DNA from 4 places in the Pseudoalteromonas sp. NZS71_1 genome. Region 4 is predicted to be linked to each of the others. Evidence: predicted binding sites of a transcription regulator. Region 4 holds the regulator's gene; each other region holds the start of a gene.

What was found. Region 4 encodes LexA, which represses DNA repair genes until DNA is damaged. Its sites were predicted from a motif close to TACTGTATNNNNATACAGTA; they were not measured.
Region 1: I6F43_RS03170 (YebG family protein) is a predicted target of LexA. The motif match lies at 6,366-6,385, and genes of this name have one in related genera.
Region 2: dinB (DNA polymerase IV) is a predicted target of LexA. The motif match lies at 1,761-1,780, and genes of this name have one in related genera.
Region 3: ruvC (crossover junction endodeoxyribonuclease RuvC) is a predicted target of LexA. The motif match lies at 5,515-5,534, and genes of this name have one in related genera.

What each region holds. Positions count from the first base shown of each region.
Region 1 is NZ_JADYXM010000002.1:44,123-52,402, forward strand. Features, by position in the region: gene I6F43_RS03140 (TonB-dependent receptor) at 96-2,687, shown strand; gene I6F43_RS03145 (peroxiredoxin) at 2,746-3,351, opposite strand; gene fadR (fatty acid metabolism transcriptional regulator FadR) at 3,716-4,429, opposite strand; gene dsbB (disulfide bond formation protein DsbB) at 4,980-5,498, shown strand; gene I6F43_RS03160 (DUF6170 family protein) at 5,500-5,802, shown strand; gene I6F43_RS03165 (ComEA family DNA-binding protein) at 5,827-6,123, opposite strand; gene I6F43_RS03170 (YebG family protein) at 6,437-6,754, shown strand; gene putP (sodium/proline symporter PutP) at 7,030-8,280, opposite strand, start outside.
Region 2 is NZ_JADYXM010000002.1:326,062-334,341, forward strand. Features, by position in the region: gene I6F43_RS04335 (M17 family metallopeptidase) at 1-563, opposite strand, end outside; gene dinB (DNA polymerase IV) at 693-1,745, opposite strand; gene I6F43_RS04345 (acyl-CoA thioesterase) at 2,438-2,872, shown strand; gene I6F43_RS04350 (aldo/keto reductase) at 2,882-3,934, shown strand; gene I6F43_RS04355 (ABC transporter substrate-binding protein) at 4,051-4,974, shown strand; gene I6F43_RS04360 (fumarylacetoacetate hydrolase family protein) at 4,925-5,545, opposite strand; gene I6F43_RS04365 (hybrid sensor histidine kinase/response regulator) at 5,829-7,796, opposite strand; gene I6F43_RS04370 (response regulator) at 7,807-8,268, opposite strand; gene I6F43_RS04375 (sensor histidine kinase) at 8,269-8,280, opposite strand, start outside.
Region 3 is NZ_JADYXM010000004.1:95,647-103,926, reverse strand. Features, by position in the region: gene tolB (Tol-Pal system beta propeller repeat protein TolB) at 1-104, opposite strand, end outside; gene tolA (cell envelope integrity protein TolA) at 114-1,040, opposite strand; gene tolR (protein TolR) at 1,045-1,473, opposite strand; gene tolQ (protein TolQ) at 1,460-2,164, opposite strand; gene ruvB (Holliday junction branch migration DNA helicase RuvB) at 3,307-4,314, opposite strand; gene ruvA (Holliday junction branch migration protein RuvA) at 4,322-4,939, opposite strand; gene ruvC (crossover junction endodeoxyribonuclease RuvC) at 4,942-5,466, opposite strand; gene I6F43_RS08080 (ABC transporter permease) at 5,597-8,098, opposite strand; gene I6F43_RS08075 (ABC transporter ATP-binding protein) at 8,088-8,280, opposite strand, start outside.
Region 4 is NZ_JADYXM010000015.1:73,669-81,948, forward strand. Features, by position in the region: gene I6F43_RS17260 (cytochrome c oxidase assembly protein) at 1-476, opposite strand, end outside; gene ctaD (cytochrome c oxidase subunit I) at 476-2,068, opposite strand; gene coxB (cytochrome c oxidase subunit II) at 2,068-3,210, opposite strand; gene lexA (transcriptional repressor LexA) at 3,694-4,311, opposite strand; gene I6F43_RS17280 (PaaI family thioesterase) at 4,479-4,919, shown strand; gene I6F43_RS17285 (hypothetical protein) at 4,920-5,300, opposite strand; gene I6F43_RS17290 (membrane protein) at 5,614-6,339, shown strand; gene I6F43_RS17295 (chaperone modulator CbpM) at 6,415-6,735, opposite strand; gene I6F43_RS17300 (DnaJ C-terminal domain-containing protein) at 6,735-7,703, opposite strand; gene I6F43_RS17305 (endonuclease) at 7,935-8,280, shown strand, end outside.

The sequences.
Region 1 (8,280 bases), on a different contig from region 4:
CAAATTAAGCTAATTGCTAACACTTAAGTTACATGATATTAATACCCGCGCTTGTTAAGCAAATAATTTTATAATATATCAACAAGGACTTAAGGATGAAGCAATCAACTGCATTTACACCAAGCATTATTGTGGGCGCAACACTCGCATTATCAGCAGGTTTTACAACAACAGCCTACGCAGCAGAAGAAGCTAAAAAAGTAGAGCGAATTCAGGTTACTGGTTCTCGTATTAAGCGAACTGATATTGAAGGGCCTTCTCCGGTACAATCAATCGGTAGAGCTGAAATCGAAAACATGGGTTACGATAATTTACAGCAACTTCTAGAAAGAATGCCTGTAGCAGGTAGCGGTACTTTCTCTACTCGTGGTAACAACCAAGATTCAACCGCTAACGGTTCAGCTGCAGTAAGCTTACGTGGCTTAGGAGCCGATGCAACACTGGTATTAATTAATGGTCGCCGTGTATCAATTAGTGCCTTTGCTGAAGGTATCACCAACTCATTTGTAGATATTAACAGTATTCCTGTTTCTGCTATTGAGCGTATCGACATACTAAAAGATGGCGCTTCAGCTATCTATGGCTCAGATGCAGTAGCGGGTGTAGTTAACGTTATCTTAAAGAAAGATATTGATGGTGTTGAGATTAATCTAGGCTATGGTGGTACAGATGGTCCAAATTATGAAGAAACAACAGCAAGCCTAGTTTGGGGTACAACAAGCGAAAAAAGTAGTGCATCTGTTATTATCGATTACTTTAAAAACACATCTCTTTCTTCTGATGAAATGGGCAGCCTTGGCACTGCAAACCAAGCACCTTATGGTGGTGAAGATTTCCGTTCATCTCGTGGTTTCCCAGGCTACTTTTATGTGGATGGCGTTAAAACAATCGACCCTGCCTGTCCTGCTGAAAATGCAACTTCAAGTGGTAGCTGTTTATTTGATTACGGCCCATATGGATATGTTGCCCCAGCATCTGAGCGTGTAGGCGCTATTTCACAATTTGAATACCGCTTTGATAACGGCATTACTGGCTTTTTAGAAATGGCTGTTCAACATAACAGCTCTGTCGCTGCAGGTGCACCAACACCACTTGATGAAGATGCAGGCCTTACGGTACCCGCTAATCACCCAAACAATCCATTTGGTGAAGACATTCAAATTGGTCGTTACCGTACAGTAGATGCAGGCGCTCGCCAATGGGACATTGAGTCAGACACCTTACGCTTTGTTGCAGGGTTAAAAGGCGAAATAAACGATTGGAGCTGGGAGACAGCGGTACAAAAAGGTCGCAGCAAATCACTACAAACAGGCGATCGTACACAAGGCTGGGTACGCACCGATTTCTTACAACAAGAAATTGATGCCGGTAACTATAATCCATTCGGTGGCACATATAACGACCCAGCTGTAATTGACAGAATCACAACCAGCTTAGTGCGTCGCGGTGAGTCTCATATGACCTCTTTTGACGCTAACATTACAGGTGAAGCGTTTAGTTTTGGTGGCGAAGCTGTAATGATGGCCGCCGGTATTGAGTACCGTGAAGAAGATGTAAATGATATCCCTGATGATCAATTTCAACGTGGCTTAATATTTGGTACTGAATCAGTATCAGCTTCTGCTGATCGTGAACAATACGCTGCATATGTTGAGTTCTCAATCCCACTTGCTGAAAACCTCGAACTACAATTAGCCGGTCGTTACGATGATTATAGCGACTTTGGTACAACTACAAATCCAAAAATAGCTCTGCGCTGGGCACCGACTGATGAAGTAACGGTTCGTGGTTCTTGGGCGCAAGGCTTTAGAGCGCCTTCATTAGCGCAAATAGGCTTAGGTCCATCACAAAAAAGCCAATTTTTTGTTGATACACAGCGCTGTGAACAAACAGGATTAGATTGCCAAGCACTTGATTACAACATTGAGTTCTCTGGTAACCCTGATTTACAAGCAGAAGAGTCAGAATCATGGAACGTGGGCGTTATCTGGGCACCAACAGCTGAGTTTGGTTTAAGTGTTGATGTATGGAGCATTACTCAAGATAATAAAATCGATGAAGAAGAATTTGGTCCTATTTATGCTGCAGAATGTGGTAACCAAAATAGTACCGTATGTGTTCGTTTAGCTCCTACAGGCGGAGCAAGCTTAGGCACAATACAAAAAATACACAGCACATTTAAAAATTTATCATCGCAAGAAGTGTCTGGTGTTGATGTTTCAGCAAACTATAACCACTCTCTTGATGACTTAGGTTTACTTAAATTCAATCTAGAGTGGGCATATCAAGATAAGTTTGAAAAAGATGGTCGTGATTACACGGGTGAATATGGCTACCCAGAGCATCGCTTTATTTTCTCAACCAACTGGGAAATTGGTGAGTTTAACACCAATGTAAATATCAGTTATGTAGGTGAATTTGAAGATACGCCTGATATCGACTTTGATGGCAATTTAGACTTTGATAGCAATACTTCACGTATGATTGACTCGCAAACGCTTGTTGATTTACAAACGTCGTACCGTATTACTGAGTCAGCTAAAATATCTTTAGGTGTTAATAACTTATTTGATGAAGAGCCACCATTTGCAATTGGTGATGGCGATGGCGATTTATACGGTTATGCATCAGCTGTGCATAACCCTCGTGGCCGCTACTTGTACACTAAAGTAAGTTTTTCTTTCTAATTAAAGACACAAAAAAACCGCCAATTGGCGGTTTTTTTATTTAAAACTAAGGGCTAAATTATAGCTCGCCTTCGTTTTCAGATAAGAACTTAGCAACGCCTTCAGGGCTTGCGTCCATACCTTTTTTACCTTCAGTCCAACCAGCAGGACATACTTCACCGTGCTCAGTGTGGAACGCTAGCGCGTCAACCATGCGAAGCATTTCGTCGATGTTACGACCTAGTGGTAAATCGTTCACTACTTGGTGACGTACATTGCCTTCTTCGTCGATTAAGAATGAACCACGAAATGCAACACCTGCTTCTGGATGCTCAACGTCATACGCTTTACAAATTTCGTGTTTAACATCTGCAACTAGTGCGTATTGAACTTTACCAATACCGCCGTCTGCAACAGCAGTGTTACGCCATGCGTTATGTGAGAATTGTGAATCGATAGAAACACCAATTACTTCTACGCCACGCTTTTGAAACTCTTCAAAACGCTTATCAAATGCAATAAGTTCAGAAGGACATACAAACGTGAAATCTAGTGGGTAAAAGAAGATAACTGCTTTTTTACCTTTAATTGTTTCATGAAGGTTATAGCTATCTACAATTTCACCGTTACCAAGAACAGCTGCAGCGGTAAAGTCTGGTGCCTGGCGGCCTACTAATACACCCATTTTATTCTCCAAATATTTTGAGTTTGTTTTCAATTGCTTTCGCAATGCTGGTACTTATATGGGCGCTAAAAATTAAAAACCAATAGCGCACACATATAATTAATTGGCATTCTAAAGTTATTCACTACAAAAGAACAATCGCATTTAACGATGTGAGCAATCGAAAATAACGAACACTTACAACTTGCATTAATCTGCTTGAATAATAGGTCTATTTTGAAGTGTAAATTGCGTTGTAATTAGATAGAACTTTTGACGTTACTGAAGAAGGGTTAATACATTAAATTGTTTAAAAATTCATATAATGTGGTATTAATTTTTACAGGTACAAAAAAACCTGCAAATGCAGGCTTCTCGTTTAAATTTAATCCATTATATCTGAGGGCATATCGCCTCGGATTTTTTGCCAAATCTCACCTGTTTGATGACCGTATTTACGCATCATCGAAATAGCACCATCGTGCTCTTTATTTTCTGCCAAGATTGTTAAATCTTTATAAAACTGACGAGCAAGTTCACGAGTTCCAGCATCAGAGAAGTAATGACAACCAATCTTTGAATAAAAGCCTCTAAAACCGTTGAGTATTAATACATAAATACGGTTATTACCCGCAACGGCTAATTCATGATGAACTTTGTAATCGTAGTCAGCAAATGCCTGCGCAGTATCTTCTAGCTCATGACTTTGTGATAAAATTTCAATTACACGTTCAGGATTTAACTTAATTGCAGCACGTGTATAAATAGCACTAATATTAGTACGTGCAGATAAAAGCTGATCTGTCAGCTCAGGCATCTTGTCTTCATCTAAGCGCGCTAGTGTTTCAAGAATATTTAAGCCAGACGTTTCCCAAAAGTTATTTACTTTTGTTGGTTTACCATGCTGAATTGTTAACCAACCATCACGTGCTAAACGCTGTAATACTTCTCTCAAGGTCGTTCTTGTTACACCAATTAACTCTGAAAGTTCTCGCTCGGCAGGTAGAATTGAACCTGGAGGGAAATCGCCGTTCCAAATAGATTCAACTATATATTCTTCAGCAAATCCTGCTGGGCTTTTCGCTTTAAAAATTCTCATCCAGTTCCCACTCGAATTAATCAACACTCATCGTTTTACACGAATAACTGACTGATTGTACCAGACGAAGCATAACTAACAAGTAAAGTCAGGTATATTAATAAGCAAATGAGTAGAAATTAAAGATTAATAAATAATAAATAATAAAATTTAGGTTTTTCTAATATAGCTACAATGTATAAATATACAGAGCAATATTCATTGTAGGTACATTGTAATTATTGGTATTTTTTATTTACACCATACCTAGCTTAATCAACTTAAAACACATAAGTACATTAAAAAGGAACACCTATGCAACAGAGCGTTCTAACCGCAACTTTAAAGAATTGATTAGGCAATGTACCATGTAGTATAAGTAAGCGATATAACTAAGCTTATGTATCAATGGGAACTAAGTAGAGCGTCATGTAGCCTCTGCTGAGGCTGCATTGAGTGGTCAATAATTTCATCTTATAAAAAGCGACTTCGGTAGCTTTTTTTTCCTTTTTGTTGCCGCATACATTATCCTAGGTCATAATCTAACGTCTTATTTAAACGCGGAATTTTTATGAACTGGCTTGCCCAATTACCCACCCAACGTACCCCGTGGCTTTTATTTACAGCTATCGTTTTTTTACTTGAAGTGACCGCCCTTTTCTTTCAATACCAAATGGGATTGGCGCCTTGCATAATGTGCATATATCAACGTACAGCCGTACTGGGTCTATTAGGCGCAGGAATCGTAGGTTCGACTAAACCACAGAGCAAAGCAGTTCGTATATTAGCGTATGTAATTTGGGGTGTATCGAGTGTTTGGGGATATTTAATTGCTCGCGAGCATATTGATATGCAAACCACCACAGACCCTTTTGCATTTAGCTGTGAGTTTGAACCAAACTTTCCGTCGTTTATGCCGTTACATGAATGGATACCTAGCTTTTTTCAGGCGACCGGGGATTGTGGAAATATAGATTGGCAGTTTGTTGGTTTGAGCATGCCTGCTTGGATGGAAATTATATTTGGGATTTTCTCACTAACACTATTTATTATAGTTATTGGCCGTTTATTAATTAAAAAGTCGATTTGATATGTTTACATTTTTTTCAAGCCAATTAGATGAGCTTAAACATCTAAAAGTACGCAAGCGCCAAGACGTAATAGCACTTTCTTTAAGTATGTTATCGCCAACTGATAAAGTGTTACTGCGTATTATTAAATTAATATTACTAAGTCCACTATTTTTAATATTCACGGTATTTAAAGGTTGGATATTAATCCCGTTTTTGATACTCGGCGGACTTTGCTACCCACTTTTAACAACACCTATTGAAATCAACTTTGCTAAAAAACACTTAAGCGATGCATTAAAACAATTTAATCAGGGCGCATAGCGCCCTGATTGTTATCTACTGCTATTAAAGTGAAATTTTCCCCTCTAATTTGGCTAATAGTTTTTTACCAATTCCTTTAACTTGCGATAAATCACTAACGCTTTTAAATTCGCCGTTTTCTTCACGGTAATCCACAATTGCCTGCGCTTTTTTCTTACCTATACCCGGTAGCTTAGCAAGCATATCTGCATCAGCATTATTTATACTAATTGTCTCAACTTGAGGCATTTGCTTAGTTACTTCCGATAATTGTGCATATACGGTAGTTGCAGGTAGTAAGCATAATAAGCTTATTATGAATAAATTTTTTAACGTTTTCATCAAACTTGTCCCTATTCTTCTTTTCTTAATTTTGAATGTTGCTCAGGAAAACCAAAAAGTAAGGAACTGAAAAGCTCATCATTTAAAGTGTACCTAAACGCATTATCACTATGATCCGAAATCCTGAAAATGCAGCTGGTACAACAAGTGATTGCTTAACTAAAGTAAAGTTACCGTTTTTTGTCAAATTTAAGACACCTAAAAATTAATACTTCGCGCTTGCAAATTTACGCCCAAACCATTACTGTACATAAAAACAGTAATCTAATGGTTTTTACAAACCACGGTGCCAAGCAATTTTGCAGGAGAAATCATGGCTGTTGTTGTTAAATATGTTGTAGAACGAAACGGAGTCGAGCGTATGACGTTTACTACCAAAAAAGAAGCTGATGCTTATGACAAGATGCTCGATATAGCAGAATCACTTGAGCTAATGCTAGAAAAGGTAGACGTACCGCTTAGTGAGCAACAAATTGAATCACTTGCTTTAGAAATAGCGAAAAGCAAAGATGACTTTATGACCATATTAAAGGGCGGCAAAGATCCAGTTGTTACCAAAGCGCCAGCAAAAAGTAAAAAGTCAGATAACGTTGCATCAATTGAAGATAACAACGATAAAAAAGCAAGTTAACTCGTAGATTGCCCTCTCCTCGGACGGGACAAACTAAATAAAAAAGGGAGCAACTTAGTTGCTCCCTTTTTTATTATACCAATTCGCTTAATTAAGTGATCTATTTTGAGGATGGAAAAACGTGTTGATAGCTAGGCAAAAAATTTGATATTTAGTTGTTCTAAATGATAATTTTTTAACGCCGGTAGCAACACGTTTAGCACCGCAAAATGATTAAGTATTATCGCGGATTGGTATTACTTACTACTCATTTTAAAATGAATAGTAATTGCTATTTAAAGCTCTTTTTCTACTTCATCAAATAAAGCAGTGATATTTTGCTCTGGCTCTTTTGTTACTAAGCTAACAACAACAATTGCGATACTCGCTAAAATAAAGCCAGGTACTATTTCATACATGAAGCTACTTAAACTTTCACCATTAATAGTAAACGGACCATAAATCCAAACAAGCACTGTAAACGCACCTACTAACATACCAGATAAGGCGCCAGCAAAATTCATACGTTTCCAATAAAGGCTAAACAATACAAGTGGTCCAAAAGCAGCACCAAAGCCTGCCCATGCATTACTTACTAGGTCTAAAATAGAGCTATCTCTATCGTACGCTAAATAAATTGCAAACAGGGCAACAAATGCAACGCTAATTCGACCAACAGTAACTAATTCAAAGTCGCTAGCATCTTTACGTAAAAATGTTTTATATAAATCTTCAGTCAATGAACTTGAGCTTACTAGCAATTGCGATGAGATAGTACTCATGATAGCAGCCAAAATTGCAGCTAGTAAAAAGCCAGCAATAAGTGGATGGAACAATAACTCAGAAAGAATTAGGAAAATCGTTTCAGGATCTTCAACTACAATATTATTCTCATAAGTATAAGCAGCACCAAATATACCAGTACCAACAGCACCAAGGGCAGCAACAATCATCCATGTCATACCAATACGGCGAGCTTTAGGCATATCCTTAACACTACGTACCGACATAAAACGAACGATGATATGTGGTTGACCAAAATAACCTAAACCCCATGCCATTGCAGAAATAATACCCAATGCAGAGCCTGCTCCAATCCAGTTAAGCATATCTGGATTTACACTATGTAAAGTAGATTCTAGAGGTTGTTCAAGTAAAGAGTATGCAACAGTAGGCACTAGAATCAGTGCGATGAACATAATACAACCTTGCACGAAATCAGTTAAGCTAACCGCTAAAAAACCACCAAACAAAGTGTATAAAACAACGACACCCGTTGTAATGTATAAACCCACTTCATAACTTAAACCAAATGAGCTTTCAAACAATTTCCCGCCGGCTACAACACCAGATGACGTGTAAAGAGTAAAGAAGACTATAATCACAACAGCTGATACAACACGTAATAAGTTTGACTTATCATTGAAGCGATTTGAGAAGTAATCTGGGATTGTTATAGAGTCATTTGCTTTTTCAGTGTACACACGTAATCTAGGTGCAACTAACAGGTAATTTAACCAAGCACCAATCACCAAACCAATTGCTAT
Region 2 (8,280 bases), on a different contig from region 4:
TCAGCAAAACGTGGTGGAGCCATACGCTCAGGTTCGGTGCCACATAAGTCACGCGCGGCATATTGGCCCGCAGCAATTGCATTAACAGCTTTAATTGTTTGCTCGCTTGCGCCAACTAAACCAATTTGAGTAATAGGTTCAATACTTTCACCGTGATATTCACGCGCTTCTAATGGCTGCCATAAGGCTTGGCAAGCGCCTAAATAAGCAACTTCTAAAGCATGCTGATAACGGCTATCGCCATTTAAATTTGGTAAAAATAATGCAGGGTTAACACTACCCGACGCTTTTGCTTCGTTAATCGCTAATTTAGCAGCATCAAAATAACGGCGAACATCGTCGTAATCTCTATTTAACGGACCCGTTGGCGCAAGTACAACGCGTTTGTTTTCAATCAATAATAAAGTAACTTGTTTACCAATACGAGAATCAACTTTTGCTTGGTCTAAAATAGCATCACGTAATGAGTTATTTGGTAATAGAGAAAAGTCATCACTAATAATAATAAGCGCATCATGAGATGTGCATTCAAGGCTTGCACTAGCCGCTTGAGGGTATGCCATAAATAAAGTCCTGTTAGAAAACATAAGCCCCTATTATCGTCGATTTAAATATTGAAGACCAGCAAGGTGCGATGGGCTAATTATACAACCTGCCAATAAATGGCAACTTGGAGTTACAGGCTTTACAGCTTAATCGAGAATACTAAGTTGAAAGTTTTGTTCTGGCTCGCTTTTAATACCAACGCCTATGCCAAGTAATCTTACAGGTTGTTGTAGCCCTCGTTGGTAGGCCTTAGTAAGGAGTTGAATAAATATTTCTGTGTTTAGCTCGTGGTATGCCTGATCGGCTGAGGTCACTACAAAATTTGCAAACTTCACTTTAACACTCAGCTTATTAATACGGTTTTGTAATTGCTGTTTATTAAGCCTTAAAACTAATTCGTCTAACAATTTTGGCAGCTCATCTAAGCACTCTTGCAAACTTGTTTTGTTGTATTCGTAGGTATGCTCAACACTCAGCGACTTTCTGATGCGATCTGTTGATACTTTACCAACATATTCACCTGCACATTTTTGATAAAGCGACACACCAAAATTACCCACATGTTGCTGCATCCAGTTAACGCCTTTTTCACGTACATCCTTGCCGGTATATAAGCCTTTTAAATTTAGCTTTTCGAGCGTTACTTTACCCACCCCCGGAATTTTCCCCAGCGGTAATTGCGCTAAAAAGTCATCAACCTCATGAGGCAAAACGACAAATTGACCATTCGGTTTTTTTTCGTCGCTGGCTATTTTGGCAATAAATTTAATCGGTGCAATGCCTGCTGATGCAGTGAGCCCGGTGGCATTGTAAATATCGGCTCTTATTTGCTGTGCAATAAGTGTAGCACTGCCTTTACAAGCGGTGCTGTCTGTTACATCTAGGTAGGCTTCGTCTAAAGAAAGAGGTTCAACTAAATCTGTGTAGCGGCTAAATACTTCACGTATTTTATTTGAAGCTTCTTTGTATACAGCCATGCGCCCTGGGACAATAACTAAATCGGGGCATAATTGTTTAGCATGATAGTTCGACATAGCCGATCGCACGCCATATTCTCTAGCTATATAGTTAGCGGTTGAGAGCACGCCTCGTCGGCTATTGCCTCCAATAGCAAGCGGTACACATGCAAGTTTTGGATTATCTCGCATTTCTACTGCTGCATAAAAGCAATCCATGTCTATGTGAATAAACTTCTTCATCACCACAACAACAATAACTGGTTATTTATACAGTCATTATTATAGAATCAAATGTGATAAGCAAGCCTAGGGCCTGTTTATCTTTCGAGGTTAAATTTGCAGCAGTATGTTTGGTATTTAGGCAAGGCAGAGCCTATGTAGTGTGGTTATTCCCCATAAATAGGCGATAACGTAGCAAAAATGCCAAACATACGCTGCCCGAAGGGTTCTGCCTAGGGGCAATTTACTCTTTGTTGCTCGGTTTTTACTTAGCCCACTAGGTCACAAACCTCGCGCCGCGATTAAATAGCCCCTAGATTGAACAAATTTTAATCCTGAAAGGTCAACAGGCCCTAGTTAACGATTAAAAAAAGTGTTTATTGTCCTCTGATCTCTTATAACCACGTAGCCAATACATAACCTCAAATAAAAATCCTGCCAACATTAAAATGATAGCGCCAGATTCATTCCCCATCGCGTAACAGGTAAAAGAGGCTATAAAAACCAAACAAGCTAAGGACCAATTAATTATATTCTGCATATTTTTACCTTTGTGTGTGTTTGTGTTTGTCTGTGTTTGTCTGTGTTATTTAACTGTAGACCTAAAATTAAACAGGTACAATCATCTTATAAAAAAACATGCCATTAATTACCTTGAGCTCGTAACCCCATGTTGATAATCTAAGTACTTTAAAATTAAGGGCCAATAAATAATGCAAACGTTTAAAGATCAGCACCCTATCCATACCGACATCACCGTAGCGTGGGCTGATATGGATGCACTACAACACGTAAATAATGTAGTGTATTTACGTTACTTTGAAATAGCCCGAATCGACTTCTTAAATAAAATAAATCTGTTCGATACAATAAGCCCTAATGGCGTGGGCCCGGTAATAAGCGAAAATAACATTCGTTATAAACGCCCAGTTACATTCCCAGATACGCTTACAGTCGGTGTTACTATTTCTGATATAAAAACAGACCGATTTGTTATGAATTACACCGTATTTAGTCACGCACAAAACGCTATAACAACAACAGGCACTTCAAAAGTGGTTATGTTTGATTTTGAAACAGGCCAAAAAGCCCTCATTGCAGAGCCTCTTTTATCGGCGTTAGTTAGCTACTCTCAAGACGAGCAATAAGGAATTCTCATGCAATACAGCCCACTTGGCAGCAGTGGTATTAACGTTTCAAGAGTATGTTTAGGCAGTATGACTTGGGGTAAACAAAATACTCAAAGCGATGCTGATGAACAAATAGCCTACGCGTTAGAGCAAGGCGTAAACTTTATTGATACAGCCGAAATGTATGCAGTACCGCCCTCTCCAGAGACCTATGGTAAAACTGAGGAAATTATTGGCGATTGGCTATCGCGTAATCAGCAAAAGCGCAGCGATGTGGTACTTGCTACAAAAATTGCAGGCAATGGATTATCGTGGGTACGTGATGGTGGCAATATTACGCGCCAAACGGTAATAGAAGCCGTAGACGATTCACTTAAGCGCCTTAAAACCGACTATATTGATTTATATCAGCTGCATTGGCCAAACCGCTCTACCCCGCACTTTGGCAGACAATGGCCCGGCACTCTTAAATTTACCGACGTAAATACACAAGAGCAGCAAGCTAGTATGCTTGATATTCTAGAGGGCCTTAATGAATGTGTTAAAGCAGGTAAAATTAAGCACTGCGGTTTATCTGACGATACGCCATGGGGTATAAGCCAGTTTTTAAGTTTGGCCAAAGAGCATAACTTACCGCGTATGGTATCTATTCAAAATGAGTTTAGTTTAGCGCACGCTAAAGACTGGCCGTATTTAATAGAGCAATGTGTACACGAAGATATTGCCTACTTACCGTGGTCGCCTTTAGCGGCTGGTTTATTAACGGGTAAATACCTAAACGGTGCTCGCCCAGAAGGTTCTCGTTGGACCTTCATGCAGCGCAACGGTATTTTTAGAGATACACCAAATGCAGAGCAAGCCACTAAGCAGTATGTTGAGCTGGCTCATGCAAACAATATTACTCCAGCACAACTAGCACTCGCATGGTGTAACCAAGTAGATGGCGTAACCTCTTCAATTATTGGTGCAACAAGCATAGCCCAATTAAAAGAAGATATTGATGCATTTAACATCACGTTAAACGACGAAATTCTTAGTGAGATTAACACTATATTTAAAAACTATCCTATGCCTTATTAAGCATGTACCAGTTAAAAGCAGCCTTGAACAAGGCTGCTTTTAACTAAAATATTTGACCCTACTACAACCAACACTATACTTTAATTAAGTTTTCTTAATTCAACGAACACTTATCAATGCTGAGAAACGGATACTATGCATTTTGTCTATTAATTGTATTTAACGCGCATGCTGTTGAACAAAAATTACAGCCTCTAGAAGAAATTATTTGGCTGCAAAGTTACACGCCCCCTTTTCATATAGCTAAAAGCGAAAGTGCACCACAAGGCGGTATTTGCGACAACCTAACCGAGCAACTCATTAGAACCATAACAGATGTAAAACATACCCGCTTAATTGTCCCTCAGCAGCGTATAAATAAATATTTAAGTGAAGGAAAAAACGTATGCTTCCCGTGTGTTATTTATAAAAAACATAATAACCAACTACTTAACTACTCAAATCCAACAACGGTATATCCCCCATTTTCAATTATCACGACTAAAGAGCTAAAGCCCAAATTAGAAGAAAAGCACGGCTCGCCTATTCACCTTATTAATTTATTAACCGACCCGCAATACGTATACGGGCAAGCTGCTGCACGTAAATTTACAACTAAAATTAATACAATTATTGAAAATACAAAACGAGATAAAGAGTCGTCGTTAAGTTGGAGCAGTGAGAACGAAAGTCAGGCTGTTATAGCACGCTTGAGTCACGGCTTTTTAGACTACTCAATTGATTACCCGTTTATGGCCGATTACTTTAATAAACAAGGAGAATATACGAATATAGAGAGTGTACCAATAGAAGAAAATGATGTTCAATTTATAAGAGGAGCAATAGGCTGTGCGGCTAACGCCCCCAATAATTTTGCAGAGCAAGCGCTTAAAAAAATTAACCGTTCACTAAAAAACAACGTACTACAATCACCTGAGTACCAACAAAGTCAGCATGCTTGGCTTAAAACTACCTTTACCGACTTTGATAAACACTACCAACAGCAAGTCATTAATTTTTACTTACTTTCCACTGATGCTCAAGTAAACACTGATCGTTAGCATAAAGTGCAACAGCAAAAATACTTTTAGCCGTTACCTCACCTACGCCCGAAGGTGTGCCTGTCATTACTACATCACCGTCCTCGAGGCTCATAAATTCACTAACCTCTTGTAAAATCGAGTCAGGATTATGTAGCATAAAATGAGTATCACCTCGCTGAATCACTTCATTATTAATTTTAAGTTCAAACGTAAAGTGTTTCATTGCATCAGTTAGCGCTACAAAATCAGTTAAAATTACAGAGCCGTCGAACGCTTTAGCGCGCTCCCATGGAAGTCCTTTATTTTTTAATTTACTTTGCACAGTACGCTTAGTTAAATCAAGGCCGAGTCCAACCCCTACAAATTTTTTATTTTTAACTACAAAACATAGCTCGGTTTCATAATGCAGTGTATCGCCGTTATGAGCCGCAAATAACGTATTTGTAATCGCGCTATTTGGTTTGTTAAATAAAACCATTTGATCTGGTGTTTCGTTGTTTAGCTCTGCAATATGTGCGGTATAGTTTCGACCAACACAGACTACTTTTGATGGTGTTAATTCTTCAGATACTAACTTTATTGAATACATATAAATAATGTCTCAGTTATTGGACCTGTTGACCTTTCAGGATTAAAATTCGTTCAATCTAGGGGCTATTTAATCGCGGCGCGAGGTTTGTAACCTAGTGGGCTAAGTAAAAACCGAGCAACAAAGAGTAAATAGCCCCTGGGCAGAACCCTCGGGCAGCGCATGTTTGGCATTTGTGCTACGTTATCGCCTATTTATGGGGAATAACCACACTACACAGGCTCTGCCTTGCCTAAATACCAAACATACTGCTGCAAATTTAACCTCGAAAGATAAACAGGCCCTAGCTAATAAGCGTTTCAAGTAAGCTCAAATTAATAGGTTTAAGTAAAACTCGGTCAATATTTAAATCTTTTATTTCTCTAGGGTCTGGCTCTGCGCCACTTACAATCACCAAGCGTAGCTCTGGATATCGCTCATTAATTTGCTGGCCTAAATCAATGCCACGCCCATCGGGTAAATGCATATCTAGCAATACCTTATTAAATTGCTGGTCGTGATTAAGTATTTGCAAACATTGTGCGCAGCTAGACGCAATGACGGTTTCAACACCTAAGCTTTCTAAAAGTAGCTGCGTAATTTGCGCTGCATCGTGATCGTCCTCAACAAGTAAAAAGCGCTGCTTTTTCTCGGTTAAGCCATTGCTACAATTTATATCTTTAGCTTGCGGTGCATGCTCTGGCGCTACCAAATAATCTTGCAAACTTTGGTATAAAGCCGCGCTATCAACAGGTTTTGGTATTACATCGTTAAAGCCTAGTGCAGCAAGCTCCTCATGTATGCCTTTCATAGTAGCGGCAGTGAGCGCGATTATTGGGCCTTTGTAACCCATTTTTCTAAGCTCTATGGTAGCTTCCTTGCCGCCCATTACAGGCATATGAATATCAATAAAAATAATATCGTAAGGCGCTTTATACGCATCTGCAATACGCACTTTTTCAAGCGCTTGTTGGCCATGTTCGGCATAATCGACGCGCGCACCACAAGTACTGATCATATGACCAACTAGCATGCGTAAATCACGTAAATCATCAACTACTAATACTCGCCCATGCACTTTGCATGGAGCCGATTTACTTTGTAGTTGCGGCGCACTACTAAAATTAAGTACCTGTCGTTCTACTTCGCTAATATCACCTGGGTAAACCGAAATAGTAAACGTAGAGCCTTTGCCAATTTCAGAATGCAAACTAATATCACCGTGCATACGTGCTAACAATTCAGCACATATTGCCAAGCCTAAGCCTGCGCCGCCTACAGAGCGTGATTCTACATCAGCTATTTGTTCAAATGGCTTAAATATCAGTTCTTGTTTTTCAGGGGCAATGCCCATGCCTGAGTCTTTAATGCTAAAAAACAGCATTTCGGTATCATCAACCCATTGCGTCCACGCATTAACAACAATTTCGCCTTTATCGGTAAATTTAACTGCATTGTTTATTAGGTTTATTAAAATTTGGCGAACTCTTGTTGCATCCAGTCGTGCAACCAAAGGCAATGGCTGATGAGATTCAAAGCGCAGCGTAAGGCCCTTATCTAGCACCGATACGCGCATTAGCGTGTATACATCGGCAAGCATGCTATCAAGGTTAACTTCGCTTAGGGTCAGCTCCAGTTTATCGGCGGCTATTTTAGATAAGTCGAGCACATCGTTTAACAGGCTCAATAAATGTTTACCGTTTCGATAAATAACACCTAGTTCATTTTCTGCTTGCTGACTGAAGTCGCTCTGCATTAACAGTTCGGTGTAACCTAAAATAGACGATAGAGGAGTACGTAATTCGTGGCTTAGATGAGCTAGAAAGCGGTCTTTTGAGCGATTTTCGGCTTCGGCTTTTAAACGCTCTACTCGCTCACCTTCAACATCTTTACGAGCAAGTGCATAGCGAATAGCGCGCGCAAAGCGGCTCGAACTCATTTCTGTTTTTATTAAATAATCTACTGCACCGGCATCAAGCGCCGCCGAGTCTAACTCGTCGTTTGACTGCCCGGTAAGCATAATAATTGGGCCGCTAAAGCCATTAGCAATGGCTTCTTTTAGTACATCTAAACCATTAGATGCACCCAAGCGGTAATCAAGCAGGCAAATGTCGTGCTCATTTTTGCTAAGCGTTGCAATTGCCTGCTCTGGGGAACTTATCCATTGAATGTTAAACGTGTGTGAATCCAATTGGTCCAGATAGTCGCAGGTGAGTATGTAATCATCTTCATCATCTTCTACAAGCAGCAACTGAGTCACTTTATCTAACATACAATCTCCATTAATCGTTAAATGTTGTCGGTAGCTCTACAAACTCTACCCAGTATTTTCCTAGCGTTTTCATCAAATCAACTAAACCATCAAACGTCACAGGCTTTGTAATATAAGATGCAGCACCTAAGTTATACCCTTTAACCATGTCTTCTTCTTGCTTAGACGTAGTTAAAATAACAACCGGAATTCCCTTTAAGTTAGGGTTCCCTTTTATAGCTTCAAGCGCTTCACGACCATCCATTCTTGGCATGTTTAAATCAAGTAATATCAATCCTGGTCGTGGCGACACTGTTTTGTCTTCAAACTTACCTTTACGTTCTAAATATTCAAGTAACTCAACGCCATCTTCAACAAAATGAAGCTCGTTAAGTACACGGCTTTCGGCAAGGGCATCTTGTGTTAACAAACGATCATCTTCATCATCGTCTGCCATTAAAATAGTAATAGGTTTTACTTTTGAATAGGGCATTTAAGCCTCTCC
Region 3 (8,280 bases), on a different contig from region 4:
GCACCGTCTACACCCTCAGTTATTACAATTTCAAGTGCTGCATTAGCAACACCCACAAACCCAAACAGTAAAACTAAACAGGCTATTTTTATTTTGTTGAACATATCATTCCTTTAAAATTCTGGCTTGATTGTTAAATTAATATTCTTAAGTTGTTCGAATACGTCTTTATCTTTAGATACCGGTAATGTGTCGGCCATGCGCACTGCTCTTAATGCAGCTTCACATACCAACTTATCGCCACCTAATGATTTAACTTGCGTTACTAAACCATTAAAACCTAAACGAATATTTACTCGGCACTGTTGGTTTTTCATTTTTTCATCAATCAATAAGTTTTGCTGAATACGCGCCATAATTAATGCACGGTACTTATCAACTTCGCTTACCACTTGTTGTTGACGTATTTTACTACGGGCAACCTGCTCTTTGGCAAGTTGCTTTTGTAACATTTGCTCTTGCATTGCTTGCTGGCGTTTACGTTCTGCCTCGGCTGCACGCTCTTTTGCTTCTTCTTCACGTTTTTTACGTTCAGCTTCTGCTTTTTTAAGTGCGTCTTCTTCGGTTTTACGCTTATCAGCAGCAGCTTTTGCTGCACTTTCAGCTTCTTGCTTTTGCTTTTCAGCTTGCTTAGCTTTAGCGCGCTCTTTTTGCTCAATGGCACGTGCTTTTTTAGCTTGTGCTTGCGCCTCGGCTGTTTCTTTTTCTTTAGCTTTACGTTCTTGCTCTAGCTTTTTAATATGCCTAGATTCAGATTCGCGTTGCTTACGTGCATTGGCCGCTCTGCGTTCTAAATCGCGGATACGTTTGTCTTCAGCACTTTTTTTATCTTTTTCTTTCTTTTGAAGTTCAGCAATTTTTTGCTCAACTTGTTTTTGATCAACTGTAACGGCTGATACTGCTTTATCTGGCGTAGGTATAGCCGAATTAAGCGTTACTTCCATTACTTTAGGTGCTGGCGGATGAATGTTTGCAGAGGCATACAAAAAACCACCAATTCCTAAATGAAGTACTATCGATTTTACTACTGAACTATTCATACAGCTACTTCCCCTCAAAGGATTCAGTCATTAATCCTACTGATGGTACGCCTGCATTTTTCAAAAAATCCATTAGTAATAATACTTCTTGATACGACACCTTACCCGAGCCTTTAATCATAACTGGCACGTCAGGGTTTTTCATTAACTGTAATTTTATAACCGCAGCAACATCAAGTGCTTCCATAGGCTCTTCAGGATCAGTACCTACGCTTACATAATATTTACCCTCTGCATCAATTGAAGCAATAATGGGCGGAGTATCTTTAGTATCAACTAAATCAGACTCTTCCATTTTAGGTAAATCAACTTTTACACCGTGTGTAATAAGCGGTGCTGTTGCCATAAATATAATAAGTAATACCAACATTACATCAATGTAAGGTACTACATTAATTTCTGCGACCGGACGGCGCTTTTTACGCTGATACATTCGCTTGTGCCTCTATTTGTGTAGCTGCTTGACGGTGTAAAATATTAGCAAACTCTTCCATAAAGTTAATATAGTGAGACTCAAGCTTTTCAACACTATTTGAAAAGCGGTTATAAGCAATAACGGCCGGAATTGCCGCGAATAAACCCATAGCAGTCGCAATAAGTGCCTCTGCTATACCGGGTGCTACCATTTGTAATGTAGCTTGCTTAACTTCACCTAGTGCAATAAAGGCATTCATAATACCCCACACTGTACCAAACAAACCGATGTACGGACTAATAGAACCTACCGTTGCTAAAAACGATAAGCTAGATTCAATTTTTTCAATTTCACGAGAAAGCGCAACACGCATAGAACGATGCGTCCCTTCCATAACAATACTCGCACTTTGAAATGTATTCTTTTTATGACGAGCAAACTCTTTAAAGCCTGAAGTAAATAAGGCTTCAATACCTTGAGACTGACCGCTGCGTGACGATATTTCGTTATACAATTTACTTAGATCAATACCAGACCAAAATTTTTGCTCAAATTTCTTAGCATTTGATAGTGCATCTGATATTGCTTTTTTACGCTGAAATATAATTGTCCACGACATTACAGACATGGCAACTAGCCCTAACATCACTAACTGAACAAGCAAGCTTGCTTCTAAAATTAGGTCTAAAAAATTAAGCCCTGATCCCACGTTAAACTCCTAAGTAATTTCAAAATACGGCAAATTGGTTAATTTGTGTAAATATGACCGTTTATACGGTCAAAAGTTGCATCTAGTGTATCTAGTCCATTTCAAGCTGACAACGGTATTGCTATGAATAGGCAACAAAAAACGTTAAAAAACAGCTTTAGTTGGCATTTCCCTTTGCCTCAGTATTTTATTTAATCTTTTAAATAAACTCGCTAACTATAAATATGCGTAAATATATAAGTAAAACGTCATAAAATGCGCCGTTTATTCAAAATAAGAGCATAAACACTCAAAACCTATAAGCCTTACCTTCACGTAACAGTAAAACTAATACCGAGCCACATCAAAAGAAATTACTTAAGCTATAAATTTCATTAACTTATAAATTTAACGATTAATTAACGCGCAAGATTCAAACAGCAATAAAATTCACCGAATTAGTTTTTCTAATCTGAAAATACAAATTTTCTAGTTTGAACAAAAAGGTGATCTTACGTATTATTCTCCCATACCGAACTAGCGCACTGAATGAGATAGTTTCATTAAGCCAAGTTCTTAGTAATAGGATATTTTATCGTATTACATTGTTTTACTCTTTCTGGATAAAACCAAATTCAGTAAAACATAGTTCCCTGGATTACTTCCTTCAACTTGTTGTTTGCCCGCATTTTTTGCGGGCTTTTTTTTGCCTGCAATTTGGTGCGCTACATATTTTATACCAACCTGCATAAATCTTTGATCAATTTAACGAATTAAATTGCACTATAACGTCGTTAAAAATTTTTTATTTAGAACAACTAGATACAAAAACTTTTGCCTAGTTCTAGCGTAATTTTCTTAACGTTAAGTAGACCCCATATATAAGCAGATTGGTATTATTTATAAACTAATAATTGCCCTACCTATTTTACAATAAGTAATTCGGTTACTAGTTTGAATGGTACGCAGGATAGCTTCGCGAGTCTTAACGCCCTGTGAATTAACAGTTAACTATAAAGCGTATAAGTATTTTGAAATAACATTTGCAACAGTGTGCTGAGGTTTTGGATAAAATACCAGCCGTATAAATATTTGAAATAAAGGGATACTAAGTCAATTACCTGCTGCGCAATAAACCACAGCAAGTAATGTATATGATGAGGCTAGTCTTTTTTAGGAAGTAAACCAAAGTGATGATATGCACTGTCAGACACTATTCGCCCACGCGGAGTACGCTGAATAAATCCTTGCTGAATTAAAAACGGCTCTATTACATCTTCTATTGTTTCACGCTCTTCACCAATAGCTGCAGCTACATTGTCGAGCCCTACTGGGCCGCCCATAAATTTTTCAATTATGGCGAGTAAATATTTGCGATCCATATAATCAAAACCACTTTTATCTACGTCAATCATATCAAGCGCTTGCTTAGCTACTTCGGCATTTACTGTACCGTCAGATTTTACCTGTGTGTAATCGCGTACACGGCGTAATAAACGGTTTGCAATACGTGGTGTACCACGTGAACGTTGTGCAATTTCGGTTGCGCCATCATCACACATTTCTAAACCAAGATAATGTGCAGAGCGCCCTACTATGTGCGACAAATCTTCTACAGAATAAAACTCTAATCGCTGCACAATACCAAAACGGTCACGTAGTGGCGATGTTAGCGAGCCTGCTCGCGTAGTGGCACCAATAAGTGTAAATGCAGGTAAGTCTAATTTAATAGAACGCGCAGCTGGGCCTTCACCAATCATTATATCAAGCTGGTAGTCTTCCATTGCTGGATACAGTATTTCTTCAACTTGCGGGCTTAGCCTGTGTATTTCATCAATAAACAGTACATCGCCTTCTTCTAAATTAGTAAGTAACGCAGCTAAATCGCCTGCTTTTTCAAGTACAGGGCCGGATGTTGTTTTAATACTTACGTGTAATTCGTTGGCAACGATATTTGCAAGCGTGGTTTTACCAAGCCCTGGTGGGCCAAATATTAATAAATGATCGAGCGCTTCACCACGGGTTCGGGCAGCTTCAATAAAAATTTCCATTTGCTGCTTAACATGAGGCTGGCCTCTGTAGTCGGCTAAAAGTTTTGGTCTTATTGCACGATCTATAGAGTCTTCATTTGTTTTTTCAGTCGCATCAATTAAGCGATCCGCTTCAATCATGGGTTACTCACAACATTGATTTTAAAGATTCTCTAATAAGAACCTCAGTAGACATATCGGGTTTGCTTATCGATTTTACTGCTTTTTGAGCTTGTGGCAATTTATAACCTAATGCAAGCAGTGCCGATACGGCATCATCGGCTGCGTTATTAGCTATTGTCGCATCGCTCATTGGCTCTATTACTGCGCTGTCGCTAAATGGCGTAAATAAATCATTACCCCAATCTTTTAATCTGTCTTTCATTTCGAGTACTAAACGCTCGGCTGTTTTTTTACCTACACCGGGTAATTTAACTAGCGACGTTGAGTCTTCGTTATTTACACAGCTTACAAATTGCTTTGCCGACATGCCCGATAAAATAGCTAAGCCAAGTTTTGGCCCAACGCCGTTTGCTTTTAATAGCTCTCTAAACAAAGCGCGTTCTACTTTATTATTAAAACCAAATAATAACTGAGCATCTTCACGCACTACAAAGTGGGTGTAAACAATCGCGTTTTCACCAATTTTTGGTAAATCGTAAAAACAGGTCATTGGCATTTGTACTTCGTAACCGACACCACTTACTTCGAGTAATATTTCTGGTGGCTGTTTTTCGACTAAAATACCATTTAAGCGGCCTATCATAGTTATTTCCTTAAACGTCCTCTAACGGTTTTGCTTGCGCTACCCGCTAGTTTAATTAAATTTTGTTCTGAGTGAGCGTGGCAAATCGCAATAGCGAGTGCATCAGCTGCATCGGCCTGTGGCGTACCTGGTAGTTTTAAAATATTTTTTACCATGTGTTGCACTTGAGTTTTATCAGCGCCACCGTTACCTACTACTGCTTGCTTAATTTGCCTAGCTGAATATTCAAATACGGGCAAGTCGGCCATTGCAGCACCTACAATAGCAGCGCCTCTAGCTTGGCCAAGCTTTAAAGCAGAATCGGGGTTATGCGCCATAAATACTTTTTCAATGGCAAAGGTTTCTGGCGAAAACTGCTCAATAAGCTGTGTAATGCCTTGATAGATCATTTTAAGCCTAACCGGAAAAGGATGATCGGCTAACTTAATACAACCACTGCCTAAGTATGTAAATTTAGAACCTTGGTGGGCAACAACGCCATATCCGGTCAAACGTGAACCAGGATCGATCCCTAAAATAATGGCCAAACAGCACTCCATTGTTATTATTTTTAAATTACGCTAATAATGCCAGAGCACTGTATAAATTACCAGTACAAAGAAAAACAAAAATGCCCACGTGTTAGGTGGGCATTTGAAGGAGCATGTTAGTTTAAGCTTACCCTAGGGCACGCACTAATCCTTGGGTATTTTGTTTAAGTGTTCGGGCAATCATTAAATAGCCTAAACCAGCCACAAATACACCGCCAGCTACCGGGCCAATAATCCATATATGCGGATGTAACTTACCTGCTAAATCAAACATTTGTTGCTGCACAATTAAAAGCGCTATATCACTAAAAAATGCAGCAACTAAGCCAGCTAAACCGCCGAGTAATAAAAACTCGTACAAGGTCGCGTTTTTAATTAATCGGCTTTTAGCGCCAAGCGTTCGCAGTATTACAATTTCTTGCATACGCTCACCTAAACTAGCTTGCACTTGCGATATAAGTACAAGCGCGCCACACAGCACAACAATTGCAAGTACAAAGCCAATGGCGAGTGATACTTGCGAAATAGTTGTTTGTATTTGCTTAACAAAGTTATCAATATCAATCGCTGTAATAGTAGGGTAAGTACGCAATAACTGGCTAAAATCACGCTTTTGATCTGGGTTTATACGTACCGACGAAATATACGTTGCCGGAAAATCTGCAAGTACATCTGGGCTTAAAATAATAAAAAAGTTAGGTTTAAGCGTGGCCCAATTAACTTTGCGCACACTGGTGATTTTAGCGTCGAACGACTGCGAACCAATTAAAAATGTAAGCGTATCGCCTATCTCAACATCTAAACGCTCAAGCATCGACTCCTCTACTGAGGCTTCAGCCATCGCATTTTCACCAAACCACGTGCCTTGTGTTACTTCATTTTGGTCAGGCACATCTTTAAGCCATGTAAGGTTTAGCTCGCGGCCAATACCTGCACGTGCTTCTTCGTCTTTTTTCTCGTTGTCTTGCAGCGATACAGAACGTGCTACCAACTCGCCGTTTACCGCATTTACGCGTCCACGAATAGTGGGATAAAACTCTGATACCTGAATATCTTTTTGTGCTAAATACTCATTAATTGGCTCAAGCTCATTTTGCGTAATATTAACTAAAAACGCATTAGGCGCATCGGCAGGAAGTTGCGACTGCCAATCAGATATCATGTCGTTTTTAAGTACCACTAAAAACAGCAGTAATTTAATCGCTAACGAAAAACTAATTAACTGTACCGCGTTCACATTTGCACGCTTTTGAATAGATGCAATTGCAAGCGACCAACTGTTACCTGGCTTAAGCCCTAATTTTCGACCGCCACCAAATATTAATTTAGATATCAAAAACAACACACCAATTAGCGCAAGCGTTGAGGCAAACAAAATAAGCGTTATTTTTATGTTGTTACTAAATAACCACATTAATAAAAACACGGTTAGCGCACTCATGCCTAAATGCACACGACTTACTGCCAACTTGTCACCTAAGTTACGGCGCAGCACTCTAAGCGGTGGAATATCAAATAAATCAAATAACGGTTTAATAGAAAACATAACGGCACAAATTACGCCAGTACTTATAGCCACCAGCCAAGGTTTAAAGCCACCTAAAGGTAGCTCTGTGCCCATACTTTTTGATAAGTAACTTGTTGCTATTTCTTGCAAGCCATAACCAATTAACAGCCCAATACTTACCGCCATTGCACATACAAGCAATAAATGGAGCATGTATATTTTGCGGATCATTGAACGGCTACCGCCTAGCGTTTTCATCATCGCTACTGGATCGTATTGGCGTTCACAATAACGTTTTGCTGAAACGGCTATAGCCACTGCGGCTAAAATAATACCCAATAAGCCAGCGAGCAATAAAAAGCTCTCTGCGCGGTTTAAACTATTTGAAATAGGTGATTGACGGTCTTTAACGCCGTACCATTGTTGGTTTTCTTTCATTTGTGGTTTGAGCCACTCGTAAAAGCTATTTATATCGGCCTCACTACCTGCATAAAGTTGGCGATAATAAACACGACTACCCGGCTGCACAACTTCGGTTTTTGCCACGTCGTCAATATTAATAAGCACGCGGCGGCTGCTCGAAAATACATTAAATGGCGCATCGGGCTCTTCTACAATAACTTTTGAAACATTAAATAATGCAGCGCCAAGCTCTACTTGCGCGCCTATATCAATATTTAAACTGTAAAATACTGATTCACTTAGCCACACATTACCAGACGTTGGTCCGCTATTAGCAACCTTAGTTTCACCTGTTAAGGTATCCTTAACTTTTAACTGCCCTTTTAACGGGTACGCATTAGATGCCGCTTTTACTGAGCTAAACTGCATTTCATCATCGGCAAACAACATAGTGTCGAAGTACACCATTTGCGCCGTTTTTAAATTTTGGCTCTGTGCTTTAGTAATAAAAGCAGTGTCGAGAACATGATCGCTTGCAAGTACACGGTCTGCTGCAATAAAAGCACTGCTTTTTTGCGCAATACTTTGCCCTATTCGCTCAGTAACCATAGACAGTGTAAGCACGGTTAAAACAGCAAGGGCGATAGCTGCGCTTATAACTGTTAGCTCACCACGGCGAAATTCTCGCGAAAATAACTTAAGCGCTAACTTAACCCACATTAGCAACGTCCTCTACTTGGCTTTTTACCAGTAAGCCAGCTTCTATTTGAATAATGTGCTCACATTTTTGTGCAAGCCCTTCATCGTGAGTAACCAAAATAAGCGTAGTGCCGTGTTGCGTGTTTAAATCAAATAATAACGACTCAATCATTTTACCGTTTTTGCTGTCTAAATTAGCCGAA
Region 4 (8,280 bases):
GTTAATTCTTCAATATCGCTCGGCAGTGCGGTATCAACATAAAAAAGTAATTTAAATTCAAGTTCTTCCCCTGCTTTTAGAGGTTGCTGATCAAAGCAAAAACAGGCTATTTTGTGTAAATACTTTGCCGCTTTACCTGGTGAGACTGATGGTACAGCCTGCATTACTTTATCTAGGTTGCTGTTATTTTTAGCACTAAACATTACTTCACGCATTGCACCGGGTTTTACCACTACACTGTATTCTTTTGATTTAACTTCAAACGGTGCACCACTTTGTGCGTGAGTAGTAAAGCTAACGCCGACTTCTCGGTTTTGTACTATTTGTGTACTTTGCTCTGCCTGCTCAAGCGAAGGTTTTCCATTAAGCCCTGTTACATCACAAAACACGTCATACAAAGGTACTAAAGCAAAGGCAAAGGCAAACATGCCTATGCAAATAAGTACCAAACGTTTGAGTAGCGGTGCGTGTGTCATTACTTAATTACCGGCGGCGTAGAAAAAGTATGATATGGCGCTGGAGAGTCAACTTCCCACTCAAGCCCTTCTGCCCCTTCCCATACTTTTGCAGGCACTTTATCACCGCCACGCGCGCATTTAATTACCACAGCTACAAACAACAATTGCGATAAACCAAAGGCAAATCCACCAATACTTATGATTGCGTTAAAGTCGGCAAATTGAAGTGCATAATCGGGAATTCGACGCGGCATACCGGCAAGCCCTACAAAATGCATAGGAAAAAACAATACGTTCACACTCACCAGCGATAGCCAAAAATGCCATTTAGCTAGCGTGATATTAAACATATTGCCCGTCCACTTGGGCAGCCAGTAATAGGCCCCCGCCATTATCGAAAATACAGCCCCTGTTACTAATACATAATGAAAATGCGCCACTACAAAATAAGTATCGTGGTACTGAAAGTCAGCAGGTGTAATTGCCAGCATCAACCCCGAAAAGCCACCTAAGGTAAACAGCACAATAAACGCAATACTAAAAAGCATTGGCACTTCAAAAGTTATTGAGCCTTTCCACATTGTGGCAACCCAATTAAATACTTTTACTCCTGTAGGTACCGATATAAGCATGGTCGCGTACATAAAAAACAACTCGCCAGCGACCGGCATCCCAGTGGTAAACATATGATGAGCCCATACAATAAAGCTCAATAGTGCTATGGAGGATGTGGCGTATACCATTGAGGCATAGCCAAAAAGTTTTTTACGAGAAAAGGTAGGTACTATTGTAGATATAATGCCAAAGGCAGGAAGAATCATTATGTATACTTCGGGATGACCAAAAAACCAAAAAATGTGTTGGAACATCACCGGGTCGCCACCGCCTGCGGCATCAAAAAAGCTGGTCGCAAAATACTTATCGGTAAGTACCATAGTGACAGCTCCTGCAAGCACTGGCATTACCGCTATTAATAAAAAGGCAGTAATTAACCACGTCCATACAAATAAGGGCAACTTCATCCATGTCATGCCGGGAGCACGTAAGTTCACTATAGTTACAATCACATTGATTGCGCCCATTATTGAGCTAATCCCCATAATATGTACGGCAAATACAAACAATGCAGTATTGTCATTACTGTATGTTGTAGACAGTGGTGCATAAAAAGTCCAACCAAATGCAGGACCCCCACCAGGCATAAATAACGATGCCAATAGGATTAAAAACGCAAACGGTAAAATCCAAAAGCTCCAGTTATTCATTCTTGGCAATGCCATATCTGGCGCGCCAATCATGAGTGGTATCATCCAGTTAGCAAGGCCTGTAAAGGCCGGCATAACCGCACCAAACACCATAATTAAACCATGCACTGTGGTCATTTGATTAAAAAAGTGAGGATCGACCAACTGTAAACCTGGTTGAAATAATTCAGCTCTGATCACCATGGCCATTCCACCACCAATTAAGAACATGGTCAGCGAAAAAATTAAATATAAACTACCTATATCTTTATGATTAGTTGTGTAAAGCCAGCGTTTAAAACCTTTAGCTGGGTGATGAGCATGATGAGCTTCATTGGCGTTAGGTTGTTCTACTATGCTACTCATTAGTTCGCCTCCACTTTGGCATCAAGTGCTGCCTGTATTTGACTCGGTTGAATAACATCACCCGTATCATTACCCCACGCATTACGTTTATAAGTAATAACCGCTGCTAATTGCTTTATAGATAACTGTTTGGCAAATGCTTGCATTGCCGTACCGGGTCGCCCATGGATAACTACATCAATGTGATCTTTTATATCGCCAAGCACTATAGGGCTGCCTTTAAGTGCAGGAAATACACCCGGTAACCCCATGCCAGTAGGCTGATGACATGCAGCACAATTGGCCATATATACTTGTTCGCCTAAAGTCATTAATTCTTCTTTTGGGAGGGTTTTATCAAGTAATGCGGCATCTGCTAATGCTGCTTTTTGTTTAGCTTGCTTTGCATCTGCAAGCCACGTTTTAAAATCAGCCTCAGATTTAGCGACCACCACAACGGGCATAAAGCCATGATCTTTACCACACAACTCAGCACATTGGCCTCGGTAAGTACCTTCTTCGTTTATGTTCGTCCATGTTTCGTTTATAAAGCCGGGATTCGCATCTTTTTTAACTGCAAAATCAGGTACCCACCAAGAGTGAATAACATCGTCAGAAGTCATTAAAAATCGTACTTTTTGATTTATTGGCAGTACGAGAGGTTTATCAACCTCAAGTAAGTAGTTAGGATTTTTATCTGCAAGATTCGCTATTTCATCTTGCGGGGTAGATAAAATAGAGTAGAACTCTACATCTTCACCCATATATTCATAATGCCATTTCCATTGCGAGCCTGTAATTTTAATAGTGAGATCAGCTTTGCTGGCATCTTCCATTGCAATTAGGGTTTTAGTGGCTGGTACTGCCATAGCAATTAAAATAACAAACGGGATTGCAGTCCAAAGTATTTCTACTTTAGTGCTTTCGTGAAATTGGGCAGGTACAGCCCCTTTAGATTTACGGTGATGAATAAGTGCCCAAAACATAATTGCGAACACTATCACCCCAATCACACAACATATTATAAATATGGTCATGTGCAGCTGATATACATTATTGCTTATATCGGTTACGCCTTTGCGCATATTGTATTGGCTGTTAGCCAAAACTGGGTGCGAAAAAACACATAATATAAGCCACAAGGTAGAGGTCAGTTTACCCATGTGACGGCTCCTTTGATGCTATTGCGAATGCAAAGCGAAGAGGCATACGGCTTAAACGCCAATTCGTTATTTTTATTTTTTTAGTCAATCTCATTTAATATTGATTGGTTTTGCTGCGCCAACAACGGGTTTGTGTATATTGTGTGTTCTCAAAACTAAAAAGCTGTGAGTTATTATTAGCTCAGCACATTAATAATTAGCTAAAAAATGAACAACAAGCAAGTTTTAGTATAAAAAACAATCAGGTGATATTGAGTAATTAATAAAAAATCAGTAACCAACTAGGTAACAGTAAGTTCAAAAGATGAGCAAAACAAAGGGGTTTAACGTATTCGGAGGGGGAAAATATAAGTGCAAAAAAGTTTACAGCTTAAATTGTCAGTGAGCTATTTATGCCCTATTTTTAGTGCGAATTTAAAACAAAAAATGCGTACTAATTAGTACGCATTTATAAAACTGCTTGTTTAAAAGCTATTTTTAAAGTCACATCCAATCAGCGTTTCTTATAACGCCAACGGCTAAGCCTTCAATATTAAAAGACTCATTCTCAAGATCTACTTCAATAGATTCAAAATCGTCGTTTTCAGCATGAAGTAATACTTTACGACCCGCTTTCTCAAGACGTTTTACAGTTACGTCTTCGTCTAGGCGGGCAACAACAACTTGCCCATTTTCAGCGGTTTGAGTACGATGTACAGCAAGTAAATCACCATCCATAATACCAATATCTTTCATGCTCATACCGTTAACGCGTAGTAAAAAATCTGCAGCCGGTTTAAACATTAATGGATCGATTTTGCAGTGACTTTCAACGTGCTCTTGCGCCAAAATAGGTGAACCAGCAGCAACACGCCCTATAAGCGGTAAACCTAATTGTTCTGGCTCTTCTTCTTCAATTAACTGAATACCACGGCTTGCACCTGGTTTCATTTTAATTGCGCCTTTTTTAGCAAGTGCTTTTAAATGTTCTTCAGCAGCATTGGCACTTTTAAAACCTAATGTTTGCGCTATTTCAGCACGTGTAGGAGGCATACCAGTGTCTTTAATAAAAACTTTAATTAGTTCGAGTATTTGAGCTTGGCGGTTCGTTAATGGTCGCATACAACTGGTTTTCCATACAGTACATTTAACTGTGAGTATATACAGTTAAATAAAAATCGCAAATTTAAATTAAGCCTTAAAATAGCCAAAGTAATTTCACTTGTGTACATTTTAGGGATATAACTAAAGCTAGGTTTATAAATGATTAAAAAAGCAAAGGAGTCATTATGAGTATTTGGTACCAGCCCATCACTTTAGAGCTGTGCAAGCAGTTAGAACAAGGCATTGATGGCCAAGGAACATTAATGAAAACCATGGGAATAGAAGTCACTGAAATTGGTGATAATTACTTAGTAGCCACTATGCCGGCAATTCCTGAGCATCATAACCCAATGGGCATGGTTCACGGCGGTGCTAACGTTGTACTTGCCGAAACAGTTGCCAGCTATGCAGCTAACTTTGTTGTCGATTTTACAAAATTTTACTGCGTGGGGCAGGAAATTAGCGCAAGTCATTTAAAAGCATCTCGCAACGACACTTTAACAGCAACGGCAAGAGCGTTTCATATTGGCAAACGTAGTTCAGTGTGGGAAATAAAAATTACAAATAGCCGCAATGAGCTGTGCTGCGTATCAAAAATGACCGCAGCAGTCGTAGAGCGAAGATAGTTACTTTTCGATTGGGTAAATTGTAATTTCCATACCCGCACCAATCGCAGATATACGTAGTAATGTATCTGCATCTAAGGCTTGATTAAAGCACTTAGGGGAAGTGCCCGATTCAAAACCAATATCAAACGTTCTACGTGAACAGCTTAACCATTGCTTTAGCGCGTTACGCGAACACGATTCAATAAGCTCACATATATGGTTTATTGCTTTGTCAGGCGTGTTTACTACACCTGTTGCTTCAATACGCGCTAATTGACGGTATTCGTCTTTGTCATAATGTAAAATCGTCGCGACTTTTTTCAAGTCTGCCACTAGCAAACTAATATCTTGCTTTGATTCAAGCTCAAGATCTACATTTAAAAATTGAATTTCCGACATCGTTTCGTATTTATCCTCTAATAATTTCATTGCAAACTTTAACGCAGTTTTACCGTTATACCAAATCAACTATGCTCTATTAACCACTTTATATAGATATTTCGCAGCTTTTAAGTATTTTTTAGCGTTTAAAGCTAGCTGGATATCAAACACTCAGCTCAATTAAACAAATAATTCATGTTAGCAATTTAAGTGTAATCTTTTTTATTTTTAAATGATTACAGTAAGCTATAGTTTAAACTGCGACAAAATGTCGCAGTAACTAATCCCATTAATGTAATAAACTAGCCTCTAAAAATAATAAGACTAAAACATGAATAAAAAAATATTTAAGTATGCTCGCAAGTTACATAAATGGCTCGGTTATTTGCTCACATTACAAATTTTAGCTTGGCTATTAGGCGGTTTAGTCATGAGCGCTATTCCTCTTGATAAAGTTCATGGGGAGCATCTTGCAACACGTACTCTTAATAACCCATTTACGCAGGCTGATTATGTTGCCTCCCTTAACGATATTGCATCTCAGGTGGTTAATCCAACACAAATAATTTTTGAGAACTTTTTAACCACACCTATAATTACAGTAATAAATAAAGATGAACAGCAAAGCTTTAACGGTATAACAGGCCGACCTTTTGAGCCGCCAACTAAAATACAAATTACCGCAAATGCTAAAGCACACTTACTTATTGATGCTCAAGTGACAAGCGCTGTACTGCTAAAGCAAGGTATGCGAGAAGTTGGATATAAAACCAATGTTTGGCAGGTACAATTTGACGACACATTTAACACAACACTGTACTTGTCAGAAAATAACGGCAGAGTTGTCACCGTTCGCAGCACACTATGGCGAATTTTCGACTTTTTTTGGATGTTACATATTATGGATTACGATGAGCGAGAGGATTTTAATAATCCGCTGCTTATTAGTTTTGCAGCAACCAGCGTACTTTTTTGCCTAAGTGGAATATTACTACTTATGCAAAACATACGACTAAAACGATTTATCCGAATTAAAAGTAAGAATAAATCAAAGTAGTCATATTGGTTTTTAAGAACTAGCGCACTCTCACCAAAGACTAAATAAGCCCTAGGAAGTACCCAAGGGCAGATTTTATTCCAAGTGTTTAAATCGACTCAAATGTCGCTTTAACATTTCGTTTTCGAAAATCAACTCATCACGCTCATCCAGCAATTGTAAAACTAAAGCTATTGCCGACCAATCTAACGAAAAGTCATGTTGAATACGGGCCGCTTTTTTAACTAAGGTCACTGCCGATACCGTAAATTGCCACTGCGTAACATGCTTCCCCTCAATTGGAACCGCAATATTGTGCTCAACTAGCTCATATAAAATTGCTTCGCTAATATCACTACTCAAACATAGCTCTTTGCTAGTAAGTAAATCATCTTTTTGTGTCACGATAATTTGCATTATGGCTTGCTCCAGTTATTACGGGGATCAAAGTGAGCTTTTTCGGCTAATTCTTCCCAAAGTTTTTTACTGGTATCATCAACAGATGTTGGATTAACAATTTTAAGCACAGCAAATAAATCACCTTTGGCTTTTTTACTCATTAATCCCTTACCTTTAATACGCAAGCGTTGACCAGACTGACTATTAGATGGAATAGTTAATTGGATTTTGCCTGCCAACGTAGGTAAATTTATTTTTGTACCAAGAGCCGCTTCCCATGGTGCAAGAGGGACGACTATATTTAGGTTATGACCTTCAACATCAAATAATGGGTGGGGCACTAAACTAATTTGTAAGTACAAATCGCCATTTTGCCCGTTCGCTGACCCTAATCCGCCTTGCCCTTTTAGTCGAATTCGTTCGCCATTTACTGAACCTGCGGGAATTTTCACTTTAAGTGATTTTTTAATTTCAGAGACACGACCACTACTATCTCGCTGCGGTAACATAAACTCAACAGGCTTAACGGTATCAACTAAAGTCTCTTCAAGAAAAATCGGGAACTCTATTTCCACATCTTGTCCTTTTTGCGCGCGAGCGGCGTTACTTCTGCTCTGCCCGGAACGATTGAATCCACCGGCGCCGCCAAACATTGAATTAACAAAATCAGAAAACTCTTGATCGGTTTGAGGATCGCTTTGCTGATAATTACTTTGCGATGAGGCATTGTTACCACCATAATTACCTTGCTGTTGACGAGCACGATTTTGTTGATGACGACGTAACTCGTCGTATTTAGTGCGTTCTTCTTTGTTATGAATGACTTCGTAAGCTTCTGCTATTTCTTTAAACTTATCTTCTGCTTGAGGCTCTTTGCTTACATCTGGGTGATATTTTCTGGCTAATTTTTTATAAGCTACTTTAACCGCTTTATCGTCTGCATCAGGCGATATTCCGAGCACTGCATAATAATCAACAAATTTCATTTGCAATCCAAATCCCCATATTGAGTAAGCTTTAAGCATACTCCTTAACGTATAATCTTGTGTGGTTAAAATACGATAAATAGTAAGAAATAAATGAATAGTGAAAATAACTTTGAATAAAAAATTAATCGGACACTTTTTAGTAATATAAGTGCAGGCCTTAAGTTAACTTTATCTTTTATCTTCAAGGCTTTAAACTGCCTGTTCCTGTAGTTCACATTTGTGATGGATATGACTCGATTTATTCTGGCCTTACTGGCTTGCTGTGTGTGTTTTTCGGTATCTGCCGAACAATTTACCCGTTTTTCAACGGCTAAAAGACATTTAATTAAAACCCTCCCTGACAACGCCAAAAGTATTTACTGCGGTTGTGATATTAAAAAAGAAGGCAAAAAACTCATTCCTGATCCTTCTAACTGTGGTTACATTCCTCGAAATACACTTACCCGCTCAGGCAAAGTAAATGTGCGAGCACTACGCATTGAGTGGGAACATATTGTTCCGGCGTGGGAATTTGGTCATCAGCTACAATGTTGGCAAGATGGCGGACGTAAAAACTGCCGTAAAGTAAGTGCTA